One region of the Bacteroides helcogenes P 36-108 genome, then DNA from elsewhere that is predicted to be linked to it. Evidence: riboswitches for the same ligand, from Rfam matches in the RefSeq annotation. Region 1 holds a riboswitch; each other region holds the start of a gene.
What was found. A riboswitch is a leader RNA that binds a small molecule or an ion and turns the genes downstream of it on or off. The one in region 1 is predicted to bind cobalamin.
Positions count from the first base shown of each region.

Region 1 (4,330 bases):
AGTAGATAGGAATCTCATAGCCCTCATATACATAGCTGTCAATACGCACACCGATGCCGTTCGGTTCCGTCAGTTGCCTAATAATGCCGGGTGAAGGCATAAAGTTGTTTTCCGTATCCTCTGCACAAATACGGCATTCTATGGCATGACCGCGCTGAAATAATTCTCCCTGCCTGAGATGCAAAGGCTCATCATTGGCTATACGAATCTGTTCTTTCACCAGATCTACACCGACTACTTCTTCCGTAATGGGATGCTCCACCTGCAAACGGGTGTTCATTTCAAGAAAATAAAAATTCCTATTTTTATCCACAAGGAACTCAATCGTGCCAGCACCCAAATAATTTACTGCCTTGGCGGCAGCAACAGCTTTCTCTCCCATCTCCTTACGAAGTTCGGGAGTGAGGAAAGGTGACGGGCTTTCTTCCACAATCTTCTGGTTACGACGTTGCACTGAACATTCACGATCGAAAAGATGGATCACATTCCCATGATTATCACCTAAAATCTGAAATTCAATATGATGGGGCTCTTCCACAAACTTTTCCAAATAAACCGTATCGTCACCGAAAGATGACATAGACTCCGAACGGGCAGTATTATAAGCCTCTACCACTTCATCCTCATGGTGAATAAGACGCATTCCTTTGCCACCGCCTCCCATAGAGGCCTTCAACATTACCGGATAACCGATATCGTTACAGATGCGTATTGCCTCCTCGGCACTCTTCAATGGTTGTTCCGTTCCGGGAACCACAGGTACTCCTGCAGCTATCATACGCTGGCGGGCTGCTATTTTATCACCCATAGCCTCCATTGTCTCAGCAGCGGGACCAATGAAAATGACGCCTTCTTCCTTGCATCTCCTGGCAAATTCGGCATTCTCGGACAAAAAGCCATATCCCGGATGAATGGCATCGGCATTACAATGTTTGGCAATGGAAATAACCTTCTCAATATTTAAATAACTGTCTTTTGCCGCTGCCCCTCCTATCGGATAAGCTTCATCGGCATACATTACATGGTGTGAGGTGCGGTCGGCATCAGAAAAGATCGCTACTGCAAGTAATCCCATTTCACGGCACGAGCGCATTACGCGCAATGCAATTTCGCCCCTGTTGGCTATCAATACTTTCTTTATCATTTCTTTTTTCTTTAAAGTATATAAAGGTATATTCTGTCATTGCTGACAGAACAATATATCATCGTGCATACATTCAATTTGCTGCACCACAACCCGGACATACCTTTTGCATAGGCATCTCTCTTAGATTTTAATGTTAACTTATTCTTTCGTACTGTCTTCCTAATCCCACGAGTAAAGGCAGCCTTTAATGAATGGCAGGTCTTCTGACTGACTCCTAATCTTGAAGCCTTCCCGATATTACACAATAAACTATCAGTGGCAAAGGTTTTTTCCAAGATTTTAGCAGAGTTTCACAGCAGCGGGACTGTCCGGGATTTGCACCCGATTCCCTTTTAATCCGAATGACAGAATCATTCATTCGGAACCAATTCGGGGGCAAAGATAATGGAAACAACATGCAATACAAAAAAATAGCTGTTTATTTTTCCTTCACTCAGATACGGACAATTTTATGAAAAGACATAGAAAAACAAAATTAAGTCCGAGTAAATATTGAAAAATGTATAAAAGTCGTTATCTTTGTTTCTGGAATTGGCAATCGGAAAGCATACCTGCCTACCGATGCAAGGGAATCCGGTGTAAAACCGGAGCTGTACCTGCAGCTGTAATCCTCTCAGATAAATGTCTGTAACTACAAAGCCACTGTAACTGAAACCTTATGGGAAGGCTGTGCGGACAGAGGAAAGCCAGAATACCTACCAACTTCCATAACCAAAGCACGTAGCTTTCAGGACAAGAAGCGACGTACCGTATTATTTATCAAAGAAAATCGGTAAACGATGAAACACAAGTATTGGCTTGGGACAATGCTGCTATGTGCTGTGCAGCCCATTATGGCACAAAGCATCATTGAGAATAAGAGCGAAAAAGAATTGTCGCTCATGCTACAGGAAGTAGTAGTAACCGGAACCGGTACAGAACATTATTTAAAAGATGTCCCTGTACAGACAGAAGTTATTAATCGCAAAATGCTGGATAACTACGGTGGCGCTTCTCTGGAAGATATTTTGACCGGATTATGTCCGGCATTCGACTTCAACCAAAGTGAAATGGGCTCTAATATGCAACTTGGTGGATTAGGAAACGGATATGTGCTACTGCTCATAAACGGCAAAAAAATACATGGTGACATAGGTGGACAAAATAATCTGGGACTGATAGATCCAAACCGCATAGAACGTATTGAAATCGTGAAAGGAGCTTCATCAGCCCTCTATGGGAGTGATGCCATAGCCGGTGTGGTGAACATTATCATCAAAAAACACCAAGAGAGTCTGTTGATAGAAAACACTACCCGCAGCGGTTCTTACGGTGAAGTGCGCCAATCCAACACTCTGCAATTCAAATCCGGAAAATGGACTTCAGGCACAGGTTTCCAACTGAAGCATTCTGACGGATGGCAGAACACTACCTATGAAAATCCAAATCGTTTTGAAAAACCAGTGACAAATTCAAATAACAAAACCGTAAACCGATATACAGATTGGGAAGTGTCACAACATTTCGACTATCAAGCCACCAAGAAACTTTATATTTATGCAGACGGAAGCTTCTATCGCAAACGTATCTATCGCCCTTGTGGACATCCCGAATACAAAACCTATGATTTCCTCTATCGTAATGTTTCCACCTCGACAGGCGGAAAACTGAAACTGAAAAACAGCAACAATGTCACAATGGATCTCCATTATGACAGCCATGCTTATTATTATGCCTACACCCAAGATACTTGGGACAAAGTATATGATGAAAACGGCAAGGAAATCAGTTTTCCATATTATCCCGGTGATGAAGGGCTGCAAAGTAATCAGAAGCGACTGCTCATCCAATTGAAGGGAGTGTTCAATCTGCCCCACTTCAACCGCCTAAGCGTAGGAACCGATACAGAAATAAACTGGCTGGACGCTCCACGCAGATTAGACGAAGAAGATGTATCTGACTGCACTACCTCATTCTATGCCCAAGATGAATGGTCGCCAATCAATCAACTGAACATAACTGCAGGCGTACGGCTAACCGTGAGCCAAAATTTCGGCACACGACTGACTCCCAAGATCTCCGCCCTCTACAAACTGGGACAATTTAATCTGCGTGCAACCTATTCAGAAGGTTTTAAAACACCCACCTTAAAAGAACTGCACTATCGTTATATTCGCCAGATGTCCCTCGTCATACTGAATTTGGGAAACAAAGATCTGAAGCCACAAAACAGCCGTTACATTTCCGGTGGTGCGGAATATAACGATAAACATTTTAATGTCAACATCACAGGTTACTGTAATTGGCTTGATAATATGATCACCCTCATTACCATTCCTATATCCCAAGCACCGGGAGACCTTGTCGTCACATACGCTCCGGCCCGTGTGCGTCAATATCGGAATATGGAAAATGCCTGTACTTATGGCATTGATATCAATACCAAATGGATTCCAATTCAATCGTTAACCATTGCCGGAGGATATAGTTATCTGAATACGAAAGCAAACCAATATGATGAAAAAGACGAAGTAATGAAGCATGTGGTAATAGACGGTACAGCACATCATCGTGCCACAGTAAGCGCGATCTGGACTTATATCTGGAAACGACATGACTATCGTATCGGATTCGGTATTCATGGACGCATACAGAGTAAACGATATTATCAGGATGATGGCGACGGTAAAGGGTACAACCTTTGGAGGCTGAATACCCGGCAGCAGTTCAGCCTCAACAAATACTGGAAAGCTGAAGTAAATGTAGGCATAGACAATCTGTTCAACTATTATGAAACCACCTATCACGGCCTGCATTACGGAACAACCACAGCGGGACGTACATTCTACGCCTCACTGACACTGCAATTCGGGCAGAAAAAGAAACAGACCTGATACTTAAGAATTCACTTTATATTAAACCATTTAAAATGATTAATGACATGAAACAATTCAAATTTATGATGATGGCAGTTTTTGCTGTTTTAGCATCTTTCTCTGCAATTTCCTGCTCAGATGATGACAATGTAGCACAGTCTAACCATGACAGGAAAATGGAAGCTGTCACTGCTGAGGTAAAAGCCGGCAAACAACATGACACAGCTTTGTTGCTCGTAACTTTCGGCAGTACATGGGATGCACCACAAGAAACTTTCAAAAGCATGAAGAAGCAATTCGCCGAAAAGTTTAACAACATGGATGTATA
Region 1 covers NC_014933.1:2,717,499-2,721,828, reverse strand. Annotated here, with positions in the region: gene accC (acetyl-CoA carboxylase biotin carboxylase subunit) at 1-1,144, opposite strand, end outside; cobalamin riboswitch at 1,324-1,531, opposite strand; cobalamin riboswitch at 1,663-1,864, shown strand; gene BACHE_RS11020 (TonB-dependent receptor plug domain-containing protein) at 1,927-4,020, shown strand; gene BACHE_RS11015 (sirohydrochlorin cobaltochelatase) at 4,068-4,330, shown strand, end outside.

Region 2 (4,330 bases), 230 kb from region 1:
TCTTCCGATTCTCCGTGGTGTTTTCCGAGAAGTGCGACGAGGCATTCTGCCAGTCCGATGAAGCCGATGCCCAATGTGCCTTGATTGATGACGGAGGCTATCGTGTCATTGGGTTTCAGCTTTTCGCAGCCCAGCCACAAGGCCGACATCAGCAACGGGAACTGTTTGGCAAATGCCGTTTTCTGGAATTCCATACGTTCGTGCAACTGGCGTGCGGTGATTTCGAGCATGGCATCCAGCTTGGCAAAGAAGCGTGCCGTGCGTTGCGCCTTGTCGTCTATGCCCATGCACTCGATGCCCAGCCGGACGATATTGATGGTTGAGAAAGAAATGTTTCCGCGTCCGATGGAAGTTTGAGGCCCGAAGCGGTTCTCAAAGACACGTGTGCGGCATCCCATGGTCGCCACTTCGTGTTCGTAGCGTTTCGGGTCGTCGGCCTTCCATTCCTTGCTTTGGTTGAATGTAGCGTCGAGGTTTAGAAAGTTGGGGAAGAACCGGCGTGCGGTGACCTTGCATGCCAATTGGTAAAGGTCGTAGTTGCGATCTTCGGGCAGATAGCTGGCTCCCCGTTTCTTTTTCCATATCTGGATGGGGAAAATGGCCGTTTCACCATTGCCCACACCCTGATAGGTGCTTTTCAGCAATTCGCGGATGATGCAGCGTCCTTCTGCCGAAGTGTCCGTTCCGTAATTGATGGAGCTGAACACTACCTGGTTGCCTCCACGCGAGTGGATGGTGTTCATGTTGTGTATGAACGCTTCCATCGACTGATGCACTCTGGCTGCGGTTTTGTTGATGGCATGCTGCACGATGCGATCCTCGCCGGACAAGTCCTCCAGCGCTTGTGGCAGATAGTCCGTCAGTTCCTTGTGATACAGATGCGAGTAATCTTTCCCGTTCAGTTCTTCCAGGTTTTTGATTTCCTCGATATAGCTGTTGCGCACGTATGGGGCAAGGTAGAAGTCGAATGCGGGGATGGCTTGTCCGCCGTGCATTTCGTTTTGCGCCGTCTCCAGGGAGATGCATCCCAGGATGCTGGCGGTTTCTATGCGCTTGGCGGGGCGTGACTCACCGTGCCCGGCCGAAAAGCCGTTTTTCAGGATATGGTCCAATGGATGCTGCACGCACGTCAGGCTTTTGGTGGGATAGTAATCCTTGTCATGGATGTGCAGATAATTCTGGCTGACGGCTTCCAGCACTTCGTCGCTCAGCAGGTAATCGTCAACAAACGGCTTGGTCGTTTCGCTGGCAAACTTCATCATCATGCCGGCGGGAGTGTCGGCATTCATGTTGGCATTTTCTCTGGTGATGTCATTGGATTTGATGTTGATGATTTCCAGAAACATGTCACGGGTTTTTGCCTTGCGCGCAATGCTGCGCTGGTTGCGGTAGGCTATGTACTTTTGCGCCACGTCTTTGCGGCTGCTTTTCATCAGTTCCACTTCCACCATGTCCTGAATGGCCTCCACCGTCATTTGTGAATTTCCCTTGAAGGAAATGTGGTCTGTAATCTGATGAATCAACTGCAAGTCTTCACCTTTGTCCGTGTGCAGCATGGCTTTCCGGATGGCTGTGACTATTTTCTCTTCATTGAAGCCGACAATGCGGCCGTCACGTTTAATTACCGTTTGTATCATAATCGTTGTATCTAAATGTAGAACTGTTTTGTTTGACTTGGTTATGCCAACAAAGTTACGTATCTTCTTGATATGTTTTTCTTTTTGGAAAACTTTTGTGGGTTTAAAAAGTGTTAATGTATTGACGTACAGTATGTATATGTTGAAAAGTGGGAAACTTTGCTTGAAGATAGCTTTTCATAGTTGCTCATTATTGTATATTGGCGGAGTACAAAGAGCACCCTTGATTCTGAAATGCAAAATGAAGATAAATATTTGAGGCAGATTGCCTGTTTTCGAATTCTTTAGCTATATTTGCATCGAACCGGTTTGCATAAGGCTTTCTTCCTTAGCAATTAAAAGGGAATCGGGTGCAACTCCCGAACAGTCCCGCTGCTGTGAAGTTTTACGTCAAACATTCCGTTGGATACCTGTTGCCACTGATCAAATTCGGAAGCGAAAGAGGTTGGGAAGGCGTTCGGAATGGAAACTGAGTCAGAAGACCTGCCGTTCGATTGCGCTTCTTTGTCACTCGTGGGGTTAGGGCAAAGATTATTGATCTTAATATAATCAAAAGAAAGGATAGATATGGCAAAAGTATTTCCTCCGTTCAGATTGGATATTGCCGGAGCTTTTTGTGCGCCTCGCGCGCTGAAAGATGCCCGTGAGCAATATCGCAACGGGCGGATAAGCCTGCAAACCTTGCAGGCGGTTGAAGATGCAGAAGTACGCAACCTTGTGGAACGGCTGAAGTCGGGAGGCATGCAAGTTGTTTCCGATGGCGGTTTCCGGAGCCGTGACTTTCTGGAAAGCTGGGAAGGGATACATTCAAAGGATGGACGGCCCCTCACAGCAGGATCTGCCCTGGAGATTACCGCCCGGATCGGATTGCAACGGCATCCCGTATTTGAGGAGTTTGCTTTCCTCGTTTCCGTGGCGGGTGAGGACGTGACGGTCAAGCAGCATATACCCTCGCCGGCAGAAGTGATGACGCAGATACTTCAGCGTGTGGAACGGAGTTGCTTGGAGGCCGCCTATCCGGACATCCGCCTCCTGTCCGATGACATCACCGCCTGTTATAAGATACTGCTGGACAGACTTTATGATGCCGGTTGCCGCTATATCCAGTTTGACGGTGTGCATTCCGTGGTTATGGAAGAAACGATTCGTCTCAACAACCGCGTCTTGCGCGAGCGTCCCGGCGGAATGTATGTGGCTTTCCATGCTCCTACGGAGATGCTGGTGCAGTTGCATGGCGCCGACGCCTATTTCCTGAACTACGATTGCGGCTCTTGCGACCGCAACCGCTTGTTATGGTTCCTACATGAGAAGGAGGCGGTGTTCGGTTTTGTGCTTTCCCGTTATCCCCATGAAGACGAGTTGGACGAGCTTCAGGCCAAGACGGAGAATGTCTTGAATTATATTCCTCTGAAACGTTTCACTCTGTGCCTGCCCGATGCCAATGCGCTTCTTTCCCCCTCGGATGCCGATGAGGAAGAACAGTGGGAAACCGTGCGGCTGGGGATGATGATGGCGCGGCGTATATTTTGCTGACCGGAAGATATTCTGTTGTCAGTGAAATATGCCACACTTTGATATGCAGAATGCCACACTTCACAAAGAATGACATGCGTCATTGGCCTTGTTGAAGTGTGGCATTCGTTGTGATGCAGTGTGTGTGGATCGTTATTTGATCACTTCGGCTAATTTCTGTTGCAGCTCGTCACCGTGCAGACCGCGTGCAAGGATAATTCCGTCACCGTCAATCAGTACAGTGTGAGGAATGCTGCTTACGGCATACAACTTGGCGCCTTCGCAATTCCAGTATTTCAGGTCGGACATTTGCGGCCAAGTGATGTTCAGTTTCTTGATGGCTTCCTTCCAAGAGTCACCGCTTTGGTCTAAAGAAACACCGACTATTTCAAAATTCTTGTTCTTGTATTTTTTGTAAGCCTCTACCAGATTGGGCATTTCGCGGCGGCAGGGGCCGCACCAGCTTGCCCAGAAGTCTATAAGCACTACTTTGCCTTTGCCTACATAATCGGACATTTTCACCGTTTTTCCCTCCGGAGTCTGCATCTCGAAGTCTGTAAATTTCTGTCCCACAGCAGTGGCTTTCATTTTTTCTACGTTTTCTTTTATTTTGATGATTGTCTCGTCGTTGCTGTAAGCTGCCGGAATCTGCGGCATCAGAGGTTCGAGGTCAGCTATTTCCATGTAATAGAAATTCTGCTTCAGCAGTTGGATACCCACCGGGTTTGTGATATTTTTTTTGATTCCCTCTTTGGTGGTTTCTATCATTTTCTCCTGCAAGGTTTCCATTTCCTTGCCTTTGGCCTCACGCTGCTCGTCGGTTAGGGTGGAGTCGGACATGGAGTTGTATATGTCCATCATTTGGCGGTTCAGCCCGCCGATTTTGGTTCTGATTTCCTGATATGCGTCATTGTTGGGCGTGCCGGTGGCCGAGTCGTTTTCTCCGGGGCTCAGGTTGATACTGATTTTTCCGTTTTCGAGGAAGAAATCGATTGCCATGCCGTCCTTGCCGGCTGCTTTATAAGAGATATAGCGGTTGGCTGTGGTGTCTTGCGCACCTTTGAAGGTGAATTTGCCGTCTTTGATGATGGCTGAGTCTAATTTGACGAATTGGCGTCCTTCGACGGTTTCCAGATACACGGTGTCTCCATCGGCGGCTCCTTCTACGGTTCCGGTTACGG
Region 2 covers NC_014933.1:2,487,324-2,491,653, forward strand. Annotated here, with positions in the region: gene BACHE_RS10090 (anaerobic ribonucleoside triphosphate reductase) at 1-1,637, opposite strand, end outside; cobalamin riboswitch at 1,926-2,142, shown strand; gene BACHE_RS10095 (uroporphyrinogen decarboxylase/cobalamine-independent methonine synthase family protein) at 2,205-3,170, shown strand; gene BACHE_RS10100 (TlpA disulfide reductase family protein) at 3,303-4,330, opposite strand, start outside.
Region 2: it holds a riboswitch for cobalamin, as region 1 does, so the genes downstream of both, BACHE_RS10095 (uroporphyrinogen decarboxylase/cobalamine-independent methonine synthase family protein) here and BACHE_RS11020 (TonB-dependent receptor plug domain-containing protein) in region 1, are expected to answer to the same signal.

Region 3 (4,330 bases), 520 kb from region 1:
CTCAAAGTTTGCCTATGAGAACAAGAAATACCTGTCAGCCACAAGGCCAACAGGTATATCAATGGACAAATGAATTTCTTCATCACAAATTATTGTTGCAAGAAACGAACACCGGCAACATAATAGCCAGCTTCCAAAGTCTTCTTTGAAACACCATTTTTATCAAATACATAAACAGATCCGGGAGCACCGGTATAATCGGGAGATGATATATAAATATCTCCATTACTCGGATCAACATTTATTTCTGCGGGATTCTGTATAGCGGATATGTTGACTGAAGATAGAGAAGTCTTCTCGCCAGTGTTCAAATCGTAAGTGAATATTGCTTGCTTGTCGGGTGTATAGTAATCTGCATAGATGCAATACATTTTATTATCATAGTAAGATATGAAACTGGCCTGGCAAATGTTTGTAACCTTATCCGTTGCCGAATCGATACATTGCAATGTTTGCAAAATACGGTTCTCAGCCGGAATATCCGGATTATCGTAAGTGCCACAAGACACAAAGTAAACCTTTCCACCCACAGTCAGTGACTGATTATAAGGATTCAGCAGCACCTCTATATCTTTGCTTTTTGTAAAAGTCACCAAATCGACTACAGCCACCTGACTGCCTTTACCATAATTGGAAATATTAATGTATAGTTTATTATTGGCAGATGTTAATGCCTCCGGATAGGGACCTACCACAACCGAGCCTTCCACAGCCAATGAAAGCGTGTCTAACTTGGACACTGTACCATCGTAAGAAGTAAAATACACCTTTCCACCGGTAGCTGTCATATAACGCGGTTTCATAGGTTGGGCCGATGCAGTAGTCAATGGAATCGTTTTGATAATCCTTCCTTTCAAGTCCAACACTTCCAGCTTGGAAGACGTAGTACATGTCACATACAGCTTCGAACCGTACACACACAAATCCTGAGTATCTCCTATCCCTTTTCCATTGGCAAGCCGATATAAGTCTTCACTCACCGCCCCCGTTTCATAGTCATAAAACTGAATGGAGCCATTATTGGCTCCCCACTTACCATTGTTCACAAAGTAAGCTCCAACACTCTTTACCTCAACCACTGCAGGTTGTTGAGGTTCATTGCTGTCATCACAAGCAGCAAACGTTCCTACCAGCACAGCCAATAGGCAAGCTTCGATTAAACTCTTTTTCATCTTTTCTTATTATTTAAAATTGATAATTAATAGTTGCTTTATAGTTACGTCCAGACATTGGATAAAAGCGGACGATTTCATAATTTTTATTACCCAAATTAAGAGCATCCAACTGGATACGCAGTTTCTGGTTATCTTTCAACATAATCTGCTTAGAGAGAGAAATTCCATGATCCACGTACGAATCAATCCTATTATCATTGCTATTATAAGTACTGCTATATCTTCTTGAAGAATACAGTATATTATATGAAACGTTCAGCCAGGGAGTAACCAGCGTACAATTTCCTGACCCTGAATGTTTCGGTGTATAGGCAATCTGATTTCTCCAAACTTTAGAATTACGATCTGTAATGTCTTCTGCCTGCATAAAATTATACGATACAGACAAGTTGGCTTTCCACTTTTCCGCCAAGTTCAAGTCCGAGGTCAGATTAACATCCATACCCACTGTTTCAACTTTACCTACATTCATCATTCTCCAGACAAACATGGTGGGAACCGCCACTATCTTGTCTTTTACAGTTCCATAATATCCATCGATGCTGAAACCTACATATTCTATCAGAGAAGACAAAGAACGGTTCCATGTGATTCCGGCATTCCATTGCTTCGTGGATTCGGGCCGTAAATTGGCATTACCAATCAACAGATAATACAAATCATTGAATGTCGGCACACGAAATATATCCTTATATGAAAACCGGAAACGCAAGTTCCCATCCCAAGGTTTCCACGACAAACTGGCGGCAGGCGACAAACGCCTAAAGCCATCCGAAGCCTCACCTGTCTTTACTCTTTCCGTAATGTAAGTATTCAGCAGGGAGGCGGTTATTACCACATTAGGTAAGGCATAATGGGCGGCCAATGACGTCAGATAACTGAACCGCTGGGGATACTGGCAATTTCTCAGAGTAGTGGACAAGTCATTATAGCTGAAATCTTGCGCTAATGAAAAAGAGAGATTGCGTATGGGGCTTGTCCATAAGGTTGCAGTCAGATATGTTTCCGTCTGGCGAAAACGGTCATCTGTAATACCGGACGCTTCATTATTGTAGTCTTTGTTCCAAGTATAATTAAACTTCCCACCCACTTTCAGCTTCCAATGATCAGAGAAACGGTTTTCATAGGCTGCTTGCGCAAAATAATTACGATCATATAACCGTTCCGCAGCATAAATATTGTCATAAACCACACCACCGGGAAGCCCTCGTTCCGAATCAAACAAATAAAGTTTCACGCTCAGATCCTGCTTAGCATTTAAACTCAGATAAGAGTTTAGTTCTGCACGCCAAGAACTTATATCGCTATTGTTGCGTTTTTCATTAATCAAAGCCGTGCCGTTCCATAATTTAAAAGGATAATTTCCATCGGCTCTCAGATAATCAACGTATGCAGACAGACTGAGCTTTCCGTTTAGACGCTGCGCATAAAGCAAAGAAGGATTGACCAATCCAAAGGAACCCGCTTTTAAATTAGTCGTCAGTTGACGTGATTTTTCGGATAGTCCGGGACGGAGTGTCTCAATATTCAAAGTACCTGCAGAAGCAAACGTTTTGGCAGATTGATATATATCATCAGATTGACCGATCGTCAAATAGAGCAAAGAAACATTGTCCAAAGAGAAACGGGATATATCAACTTGACCGGACTGACAATCGCTTATTGCCACACCGTCATAATTCACTCCCGTATGCTGTGCACCAAGACTACGCACAGAAATAGTTTTTAAGCCGCCAATCCCTCCATAATCTTTTACGCTGACTCCCGTAAAGTGCTTCACTGCTTCTGCAACTCCTTGTACACCTATTCTCTCCATCTGTTCCCTTCTCATAATCTGGATTGGAGCAGCAGTTGTCATATTGGAAATTATTTTTGGGGCACGCACAATTACTTCATCAATAGAATGTACTCTATTCGTAACTGTATCCGGAACAGCATCTTGAGCAGTAAGACAAAAGATATTCATACTACATAAGAATATGCAAGTATTCAATATTCTATATTTCATACCACAAAATACCTGTGACTATTTTAAACTATCTTACACACTGCCCGCTTTCCTCGAACGGACAATTTTTTGACTGTGTTTTGCAGGTCTTCTGACTTACTCCGGACTTTCCGCCTTCCCACCGTATAAATATCGGCAGTGGCACAGGTAGTTGGCAAATCCTTCAATATGAGTTCACAGCAGCGGGACTGTCCGGGACTTGCACCCGATTCCCTTTTCATCCTTTCCCCGAATGGAGAACACGGAACAAAACACTGGCAAATATAGGAATAATATCTAAAACAAAAATATCTTAAGCTCTGATCTCCATTATTTTTTGAATACAATTGCAGCCTTTGTGGGGATCCATGCCCAAAAGCAGGAGCCATGTCCTTCCTCTGAGGTGAAATTTATCCTTCCATCACAAACCTCAATGATGGTCTTACAGATGGAAAGTCCAAGTCCCGTGCCCTGCACAAACGGATTCAGCTTCTCAAAACGCCAGAAAACGAGATACTGTTTGTCAGTAGGAATACCTGCCCCGGCATCTTTCACATAAATGCGAATGCCGTCTCCATCCCATATATATTCCATTTTGATATACCCCTTTTGCGTGTGCTTAATGGAATTGGTCACAAAATTGGTAAGAATCTGTGCTATGCGTGACCAGTCAAGATAAATCCAGCAACTGCTGTATGGATTTTGTATGATGAACCGCACTTCCGGGCTCTACAAACGTTGCTGCAATGATACTCCTAAATAATCGAAATAACCGGCCATATCAAAATATTCGCGATGAAATGACATCGCTCCCGACTCTATGCGCGAAAGGTCAAGAATATCATTAATCAGATTCAATAGCAACTCATTGTTCGTATTGATAATCTATATTTCCTGCAGATCCTCCGTAGTTTGAAATAAACCGGAAAAACCGACAATAGCATTAAGCGGAGTACGGATTTCATGGCTCATATTAGCCAAAAACACAGATTTCATTTTGTCTGACTGTAAAGCTCGTTCTGTCTCATGCTCCAACCGATGCTGCGTGAGAATAAGGTCTGGATGTCACGCAGCAGCCCGGAGTAAGCCGTAATCTTTCCCGAATTGTTCCGTAGTGGCATTCCATTGACCATCACATATTGTGCTTCTTGGCTGCCATCTTCCAAAA
Region 3 covers NC_014933.1:2,194,536-2,198,865, reverse strand. Annotated here, with positions in the region: gene BACHE_RS08755 (ABC transporter substrate-binding protein) at 1-83, opposite strand, end outside; gene BACHE_RS08750 (DUF5074 domain-containing protein) at 90-1,172, opposite strand; gene BACHE_RS08745 (TonB-dependent receptor plug domain-containing protein) at 1,186-3,183, opposite strand; cobalamin riboswitch at 3,248-3,450, opposite strand; partial or broken gene BACHE_RS18065 (sensor histidine kinase) at 3,493-4,182, opposite strand; gene BACHE_RS16645 (hypothetical protein) at 4,155-4,330, opposite strand, start outside.
Region 3: it holds a riboswitch for cobalamin, as region 1 does, so the genes downstream of both, BACHE_RS08745 (TonB-dependent receptor plug domain-containing protein) here and BACHE_RS11020 (TonB-dependent receptor plug domain-containing protein) in region 1, are expected to answer to the same signal.

Region 4 (4,330 bases), 140 kb from region 1:
GATATTATAACTGATGGCTAATTTCATAAAACGCTCCTTAATTTCTTCTGTATAGGCTGCCAATCCTCGGATAGCTTCCGATTCCCCTTCATCATTAAATTTCGCCATCAGCGGAGCATTGAAATACTCAGGAAACAGCACGAAATCACTTTTATAATCTGATACGGCATCAACAAAGAACTCTACTTGTTCAAATAAGTCATCCAATGTCTTGTAAGTGCGCATCTGCCACTGCACCAATCCTACACGAACCGTTGTTTTAGGGTTTACATAGTCTTGTGTGGGCGGCTGATAATAAATATTATCCCATTGCAAAAGGCAAGCGTAGTGCTTGGATTCTTCATCATTGGGAAGATAATTACGCATTACCTTACGGACATGGAAGTCATTGGAAAGCTGAAAAGTCAGTACCGGATCATAAATTTCTTTTTGACGGACCTTGTCTATATATTCCTTGGGACGGAGTTGGTCGGCATATTTATAGTAATTGGGTATGCGCCCTCCGAACATTATTGCTTTGAGATTCAATTGTTCACACAGCTCTTTTCGATATTCGTACATGCGACGTGCCAGACGCAAGCCGCGATATTGGGGATGAATAAACACTTCGATGCCATAAAGGATGTTCCCTTCAGGATTGTGGGTATTCACTTGTGCATAGGTATGATCATTTTTTACATCATCATAATTTACAATAATACTAAGAGCACAGCCCACGATCTTCTCATCCACCACCGTCACAATTTGTCCTTCAGGGAAAATACGAATCAGTTTTTCTATCTGCTTGTGAGTCCAGAATACATCACTTCCATCCGAATATACACGTGTGAATGATTGTGCCAATTGCTCGTAGTCCTTAATCATCAGATTACGTATCTGTACTTTATTGATTTTAGGTGTTTCCATAAAATACTGCTATCTTGTTAAAAATGCTGCAAAGGTACGTTTTATAACCATACATTATTCTCTTGAAAGAAGATATTCTCGGCTTCCCAAACACAATCATTGTATTTTCAGTAGAAAGTTTTGCTATTTTAATAACATCAATACTGTAACGGTTACATTTATTTTTTATCTTTGCTCCCGAATTGGTTTCGGAAGGCCGATCGGTCATTCGGATTAAAAGGGAATCGGGTGCAAATCCCGAACAGTCCCGCTGCTGTGAAACTCCATCAATGTTTCTGATATAACTACTGCCACTGAGTCTTGCAAGTTAAAAAGAGGGAAACGGGAAGGCATCGGAAATAAGGAGTAAGTCAGAAGACCTGCCACTCATTAAAGGCTGTTTCCACTCGTGGGATTAGGGATACAGTGCGAAAGAAACATTAAAAATCACAATAAAAAAGACTATCTCATGGAAATAACCAAGAGAAATGGGACAAGAGAACCCTATGACAAGGAAAAGATTGCCACTGCAATACGGAAAAGTTTTATCAGCACCGGACAGAAAGTAACTGATGAAACTATATATATTCTGGTAAGAGAAGTAGAGAATTTCGTTGACGGCAATATGGAAAACCGAAATGTCGAACGGATTCAGGATGAAGTAGAACGATGCTTGATGGAACATGGCTTTTATACAGAAGCCAAAAACTACATCCTTTACCGCTGGCAACGGACAGAACGAAGAAAAGCCCTCAACAATATAGTAAATGAAGTTGGCGACACTACATTAATGGATATACTGAAAAGTATTCAACAGGATTTTACTTGCAATGAATACAGTCTGATTATGCTTGCAGAAAAATTTTCCAGCTTCTACAAACCAGAAATGGCATCAAAAGAACGGTTAACCGCACTCGTCAAGGCAGCCATAGAATTGACTACTCAGGAAGCTCCTGATTGGGAGTTTATTGCCGCACGGATACTTAACTTCCAATTAAGCAAGGAATTGAAAGAGCAAGAAGGAGTTGCCGGAATACATTCTTTTTATGAAAAGTTGTGCTTTCTGACAAATGAAGGATTGTATGGAGACTATATATTAGCTGCTTATTCTCCTCAGGAAATTGAAGAAGCCGAGGGATTTTTATGTAGTGAACGAGACAAATTACTTAATTATTCCGGGTTGGATTTACTCGCCAAACGTTACCTGATTCGTACCCGTTCACATCAACTGATTGAATCTGTACAAGAAATGTATTTGGGAATAGCTCTCCATCTTGCCATGCCTGAAAACAAAAACCGAATGTCATGGGTAAAAAAAATCTATGATCTGTTAAGCTGTTTGGAGGCAACGATGGCAACACCTACTATGGCCAATGCCCGTAAGCCCTATCACCAACTATCAAGCTGTTTTATTGATACTGTTCCCGATAGTTTAGAAGGCATCTATCGCAGTATAGACAATTTTGCTATGGTCAGCAAATTCGGAGGTGGAATGGGACTGTATTTTGGTAAAGTGCGTGCTTCCGGAGGCAATATACGGGGATTTAAAGGTGTGGCAGGCGGAGTAATTCGTTGGATGAAACTTGTTAATGACACAGCCGTAGCTGTTGATCAATTGGGCATGCGTCAAGGAGCTGTTGCTGTCTATCTGGATGTATGGCATAAAGACTTGCCGGAATTCCTTCAACTACGAACCAACAACGGAGATGACCGAATGAAAGCTCATGATATCTTTCCCGCCGTATGTTATCCGGATTTATTCTGGCGTATGGCAAAAGAAGATTTAAATCAAGTGTGGTATATGTTCTGTCCCAATGAAATAATGACAGTAAAAGGTTATTGTTTAGAAGATTTTTACGGAAAAGAATGGGAATGCAGATATTTGGAATGTGTCAAAGATTCCCGACTTTCCAAACGGAGTATAAGTATTAAAGATATTATCAGACTGGTGCTGCGATCGGCCGTGGAAACAGGAACACCTTTCACCTTTAACCGTGATACCGTGAATTATGCCAATCCCAATACACACAAAGGCATCATTTACTGTTCAAACCTTTGTACGGAAATAGCTCAAAACATGTCGGCCATTGAAAACATATCCACGGACATCAAGACAAAAGAAGGAGATACAGTCGTAGTGAAAACCGTCCGTCCGGGTGATTTTGTGGTCTGTAACCTTGCCAGCCTTTCATTAGGACATCTACCTTTGGAAGATGAAGAGCAGATGAGAGATAAAGTAGCAACCATAGTACGTGCACTTGACAATGTGATTGATTTAAATTTCTATCCAGTTCCGTTTGCTCGGATAACAAACCATCGTTACCGCAGCATAGGATTGGGGGTCAGTGGTTATCATCATGCGTTGGCTCTACGTGGCATTCATTGGGAAAGTGACGAACATTTGCATTTCATGGACAAAGTATTCGAACGAATTAACTATGCCGCCATCCAAGCAAGTGCAGACCTGGCCAAAGAAAAAGGTAAATATGCTTATTTTGAAGGTAGTGACTGGCAGACCGGAGCTTATTTTTCAAAACGTGGCTACACATCTTCTGCCTGGCAGAGATTGGCAAAAAAAGTCTCAGAGTATGGTATGAGAAACGCCTATCTATTAGCCATTGCACCTACCAGCAGTACCGGAATAATAGCAGGAACAACTGCCGGAACCGATCCGGTAATGAAACGTTTCTTTCTGGAAGAAAAGAAAGGCGCTATGCTTCCGCGTGTGGCTCCGGGATTGTCCGACAAGACTTATTGGATATACAAAGGCGCATACTTAATAGACCAACAATGGAGTATCCGTGCTGCCGGTATCCGACAACGGCATCTTGATCAGGCACAAAGTTTAAATCTATACATTACCAATGAGTTTACCATGAGGCAGGTACTTAGATTATATCTGTTGGCATGGGAGTGTGGAGTGAAAACTTTATATTATGTGAGAAGTAAGTCTTTGGAAGTGGAAGAATGCGAAAGTTGTGCATCATAAATTATTAAAAACTAAAGGATTTATAAAATCAGATTATATAAAAATGATATGGCTATGAATAAATTAAAAAGAAATGCATTATTCAACCCGTCGGGTGATACGGAGATTCTTCATCGGAGAATGATAGGAGGAAACACCACCAACCTGAATGACTTCAATAATATGCGCTATAAATGGGTAAGCGACTGGTATCGTCAAGCTATGAATAATTTTTGGATTCCCGAAGAGATTAATCTTACTCAAGATACCAAAGACTATCCCCTTTTGGACAAAGCGGAACGAGTAGCCTATGACAAGATTCTGAGTTTTCTCGTCTTTCTGGACTCCCTGCAAAGCAATAATTTGCCAACTCTCAGCGAATACATCACAGCCAATGAAGTAAACCTTTGTCTGCACATACAAGCCTTTCAGGAATGTGTGCATAGTCAAAGCTATAGTTATATGCTTGATTCAATC
Region 4 covers NC_014933.1:2,858,903-2,863,232, forward strand. Annotated here, with positions in the region: gene BACHE_RS11645 (carbon-nitrogen hydrolase family protein) at 1-906, opposite strand, end outside; cobalamin riboswitch at 1,073-1,287, shown strand; gene BACHE_RS11650 (ribonucleoside-diphosphate reductase subunit alpha) at 1,355-3,874, shown strand; gene BACHE_RS11655 (ribonucleotide-diphosphate reductase subunit beta) at 3,923-4,330, shown strand, end outside.
Region 4: it holds a riboswitch for cobalamin, as region 1 does, so the genes downstream of both, BACHE_RS11650 (ribonucleoside-diphosphate reductase subunit alpha) here and BACHE_RS11020 (TonB-dependent receptor plug domain-containing protein) in region 1, are expected to answer to the same signal.